2 regions of the Arthrobacter sp. 10T413_2 genome follow, and region 2 is predicted to be linked to the other one. Evidence: predicted binding sites of a transcription regulator. Region 2 holds the regulator's gene; the other holds the start of a gene.
What was found. Region 2 encodes HspR, which represses chaperone genes until heat shock. Its sites were predicted from a motif close to AAGTTGAGTCNNNNNGACTCAACTT; they were not measured.
Positions count from the first base shown of each region.

Region 1: the regulator HspR is predicted to act here: its motif matches at 1,466-1,490, upstream of clpB (ATP-dependent chaperone ClpB).

Region 1 is NZ_JBFTHK010000015.1:15,535-18,153, forward strand. Features, by position in the region: gene AC1DBQ_RS04605 (carboxymuconolactone decarboxylase family protein) at 1-384, opposite strand, end outside; gene clpB (ATP-dependent chaperone ClpB) at 1,523-2,619, shown strand, end outside.
Region 2 is NZ_JBFTHK010000067.1:9,696-12,204, reverse strand. Features, by position in the region: gene AC1DBQ_RS12350 (hypothetical protein) at 1-32, shown strand, start outside; gene AC1DBQ_RS12345 (hypothetical protein) at 29-1,294, shown strand; gene AC1DBQ_RS12340 (heat shock protein transcriptional repressor HspR) at 1,355-1,780, opposite strand; gene AC1DBQ_RS12335 (DnaJ C-terminal domain-containing protein) at 1,796-2,509, opposite strand, start outside.

The sequences.
Region 1 (2,619 bases), on a different contig from region 2:
GTGCTTGCGGGCCTGGGCGCCCTCGCGGTCGCGGGCGTGGGCGTCGGAGATGGTCGTGATGGCCTCCGCCAGGGTCAGGGCGGCCCGTTCCTTGTCGGAAAAGAGTGCGGTGTTGCGCCAGGCGGGGAGCACAGCCAGGCGCTGGGCCGACTCGCCGTTCTTGACGGCATCGCCCACATGCAGGTCCAGGCAGTAGGCGCAGCCGTTGATCTGTGAAATGCGGACATTGAGCAGCTCGATCAGCTTCCCGTCCAGGCCGGCCTCTGTGGCGGCTTCTTTGGCTTTCAGGCCCAGACCGTTGAGCGCGCGCCAAGCGGCAGGGTGTTCCTTGTCCAGGAAGACACTCCGGTGCCCGGGATTCTGCGGTGCCGACGTCTCGTTCATGGATTCCACAATACCGACGAGGTTCCGCGCGCCCCGGAGCGTCGTGTGACAATTCTGTCAAGCATATGACAAGCTTTGGAGGTGGGAGTGATTGGCCCGGCGGCTGGTTCCTTGGGGGACCCGGCCGCCGTGCCGCTCCTTCCCGGCCGGGTACTCCTTGCCGGCGGGCTGGCCTTGCCAGCGGGCTGGCCCTGCCGAGTTCTGCCAGGCCCAGCGGCGGTCCGCCAAGCTCCGCTGCGGGGGACATGCCCCGCGTCTGGACCTGGTTGCGGGGGGCATGTCCAGCGGTCGCCTACCCCAGCGGAGGACATGTCCAGTGGTCGCCTAACCCAGCCGTGGACATGTCCAGTTTTGAGGTCCACGAACGGGCATGAGGGGAGTATGTCCACTCGTGCAGGTCAGCCGCGGGCATGTCCCGCAGTCACGAGCGTCAGCGGAGGACATGCCCCGCTGTCAAACGGTGCTAGGGGGCGAGATGTCCAGCCTTCAACGCGGTGCGGAGGGCGAGGGCGTTACCGACCAGCTTCAGGAGCACTAAGCCATCCCTTGCCGCGCGTCGAGGGGCACCGGACATGCTCATTGGCCGACCCTGGAGCGGCGCACCGGTTCATTCTTCGTGCCGACCTTGGCGGCCATGCTCATTCTGGATGCGGGCTCCTGTGGGCATGCTCATTTTTCGCGCCCGGGTGGATTGGGCATGTCCAGTCTTTGATTCGAACGATAGGCATGCTCATCGGGCTGAGTTGGCTTGGGGGGACCTGCTCATTCCCAGCCCCGAATCCGGGACCATGCTCATTTTTCGCGCCCGGATGGATGGGACATGTTCATTCCTGGATTCGAACAGTGGACATAGTGGGATTATGTCCATTCCTGGCGGACGGGGGAGAGCATGTTCCGTGGCAGCAGCGGTCAGGGTCCCAGATGTGCGGTCCCGCCCCCGCAGCCCCCGCACCCCGGGCCCCCGCACCCCGGGCCCCCGGCCACCGGCCCCGCGGTCCAGCGCGGCCCGTGCCAGCGGGGACTCCGGCCCTAGACAGCTGTTTCGCCGTCGGCAAARATGGACCCAAAGGGACCTAATGCAAAGTTGAGCGGAGTACACTCAACTTTAATATCAGCATGTTCCCGAAAGGAGCTCTCTTTGGACGCCAAATTCACTACCAAGAGCCAGGAGGCTCTTGCGGCCGCCGCCATGAACGCCTCGACGGCGGGAAACCCGCAGCTCGAACCTGCCCATCTGCTCAAGGCGCTCATMGATCAGCGGGAGGGCGTTGCCGTCGCACTACTCCGCGCCACGGGCACGGACCCGGATTCCGTRAGCGTCCAGGCCAGCTCCGCCATCAAGTCACTTCCGTCCACCTCTGGCAGCTCTGTGCAGCAGCCACAGCTGTCCCGCACCGCCCTGCAGGCCATCAAGAATGCCCAGAACGAGGCCGAACGCCTCGGCGACACCTTCGTCTCCACCGAGCACCTGCTGCTGGGGCTGGCGTCCGGAAGTGACGCCGTCGGCAAGCTCATGCGCGACGCCGGCGCCTCCCACGAGGCCCTACTCGCGGCCCTGCCCGGGGTCCGCGGCGACCGCAAGGTGGACAATGCCGACCCGGAAAACACCTTCCAGGCGCTGGAGAAATACGGCACCGACCTGACAGCGATCGCCCGCTCCGGAAAGCTGGATCCGGTGATCGGCCGCGACGCCGAGATCCGCCGCATCATCCAGGTCCTGAGCCGCCGCACCAAGAACAACCCCGTCATCATCGGCGAACCCGGCGTGGGTAAGACCGCCGTCGTCGAAGGACTTGCCCAGCGGATCGTCGCCGGAGACGTCCCCGAAAGCCTGCGCGGCAAAACCCTGATCGCCCTGGACCTTGCGTCCATGGTGGCCGGCGCCAAATACCGCGGCGAATTCGAGGAGCGGCTCAAGGCCGTCCTGGAGGAAATCAAGAGCTCCGAGGGCCAGATCGTCACGTTCATCGACGAMATCCATACGGTGGTCGGGGCCGGTGCCTCCGGGGACAGCTCCATGGACGCCGGCAACATGCTCAAGCCCATGCTGGCCCGCGGCGAGCTKCGGCTGATAGGCGCCACCACTCTCGACGAATACCGCGAGAACATCGAGAAGGATCCCGCCTTGGAACGCCGCTTCCAGCAAGTTTTCGTCGGGGAGCCGAGCGTGGAGGACACCATCGGCATCCTGCGCGGCCTCAAGGAGCGCTACGAGGCCCACCACAAGGTCGCCAT
Region 2 (2,509 bases):
AGATTCCCGTCACCGTGGAGGCCCGACGATGAGCCGTCGCAACACCCGCCAGGCACACCCGAGCATCCGGAGCCGCGTTGCCGTCATCGTTGCCGGCGTCACCCTGCTCTCGTGGCCCGGCCCGGGGGCCAACGCCTTCTGGGCGTCTATCGCGAACGGGGGGTCCGCGGCGGCCGCTGCTGATGCCGTGGCCGCCGGCGCAACGCCGTCGGCCAGCGTGTCTGCAGAAAATGTCACGCTGGCATGGAAGGCCGCCGCCACCCTCGCCGGCCGCTCAGTCAGCGGCTACACKGTGGGGCGCTACGCTTCCGCATCCGGCGGCACAAGGATTGCCGCGGGGGGAACATGCACGGGCACAGTTGCCGCGGGGCTGGGCTGCACCGACCAAGGCGTCCCGACCGGCACCTGGTACTACACGGTCACCCCGGTGCTGGGGCAGTGGCAAGGATCCGAGAGCATCCGGAGCGCAGGCGCCGCCGTTGACACCACCCCGCCGGCGGCCCCGACCGTGACGGCCCCGGCCTACGTCAGTTCCGCCAACGTCGCCTCCGTGCCGGTCAGCGGCACCACCGAACCGGGGGCATCCATCGCCCTAACGGTCAAGGACGCCGGCGCCGCGCATACGGTCACCGCTGCTGTGACCGCGGACGCGTCCGGAGCCTGGAACACCGCTGTGAACCTCTCGTCTCTGGCTGACGGGACGCTCACCTACAGCKCCGTCGCCACCGACACCGCAGGCAACCAGGGCAATCCCGCGACGCCGGGCACAGCGTCCTCCGTCAAGGACGTCACTGCCCCGACGGTGTCCGGGGTGCTGCTGGCCGACGGCGGCGGCAAGAGCGGCAAGATCGAACCCGGCGACAAGGCCACCATCACCTTCTTCGAAGCCCTGGACTCCTCAACAATCTGCAGCAGCTGGGCCCCTGGTGCCGCAGGGACCCTGAGCGGGGACAACCAGGTCACCGTCACCATCAGCGCGGGMAACGTCCTCAGCGTCAGCGTGGACAGCTCGGCGTGCCCGACGTCGAGAATTGGCAGCGTCGCCCTCGCTGGAAGCTACTCCCCGTCGGGGACACTCACTTACAAGGGTGCCGGAGGGTCCGCCTCGACGGTCAGCTGGAGCCCCGCCACCCGGATGCTCACCATCACACTGGGGGCCCTGGCCACTGGAAGCGCGAACAATGGAACGGTTAAGGCCGCTGTGCCGACGTACAYGCCCACAGGTGGCATGCGGGACGTAGCAGGCAACGGCCTTGCCGTCACCCCGGTGGCAGGCTCGAGTTCGTMCTTCTGACACATCGCAAGAGTGCCCGGGACCTTCAYGGTCCCGGGCACTCTTGCACTAAGCCAGGATTCAGTCTTCKATCCCCCGCGGCCGCCACACCACCAGCGCCTGCGACCTCGCTTGGGGACGCTTGCCTCGGGCCAGGCTGACGACGTCGCCCGCGGCTCCCGCAGCGAAGATGCGGGAGTCCAGGGCCCGGGGGCGGCGATCGAGTTCTTCACTCAGCTCGGTGACGCGCCGTTGCAGGGCTGCMACCTGGTTCTCCAGCTGCAGGATCCGCTTGATGCCCTCCAGTGAGACGCCCTCCTGGGAGAGCCGCTGGACCTCGCGGAGCATGTTCACATCGCGCTGCGAGTAGCGCCGCGATTTGCCCGGGGCGCGGCTGGGCGAGACGATCCCCAACCGGTCGTACTGGCGCAGCGTCTGCGGGTGCATGTCCGCCAGCTCGGCGGCAACGGAGATGACGAAGATCGGCTGATCGAAGTCGATGGCCATGGCTGGACTCCGTTCCTAGAGCCGGGCCTTGGCTGCCAGGCCCGCGCGGACGTCCTCGTCGGCAGTGKCCGCGGCGAAGGCCTTCACGGCTTCCTCCGCTTCCTTGCTCAGCCGCCGCGGGACAGCGACGTCGATTGTCACCAGCAGATCGCCGGTGCCGCTGGCGTGCTTGACGCCGCGGCCCTTGACGCGCAGCGTGCGGCCGGACGGCGTCCCTGCGGGGACCCTGACTTTGACCTTGTCGCCGTCGATCGTCGGAACCTCGACATCGGCGCCCAGGGCCGCCTCCGGGAAGGAGACGGGGACGTGGATGCGGAGGTTTTCGCCGTCGCGGACGTAGAAATCATGGGGCTTCACGGAGACTGTGACCATGAGGTCGCCGTAGCCGGCGGGACCGTGCTGGCCTTTGCCGCGAACGCGGACCTTCTGGCCGTCCTTGATGCCGGCCGGGATGCGGACGTCGATGACTTCTCCGTCGGGTTCACGCAAGCCGATCGTGGTGCCGCGGATGGACCCGGCAAATGAGATCGAGGTGGACGCGGTGCGGTCCGCGCCTTTCTGCGGAGCGCGCTGGAACGACTGGCCGCCGCCACCGAACCCACCGCCGCCGCCAAAGAGATCGGCGAACTCGGGCGGAATGCCGCCGGCGGTGCTGTAGCTGCCGGAATGGCGTCCCCCGCCGCCGGTGAAGAGCCCGCCGAAGAGGTCTTCGAAGCCTGCGCCGCCGGC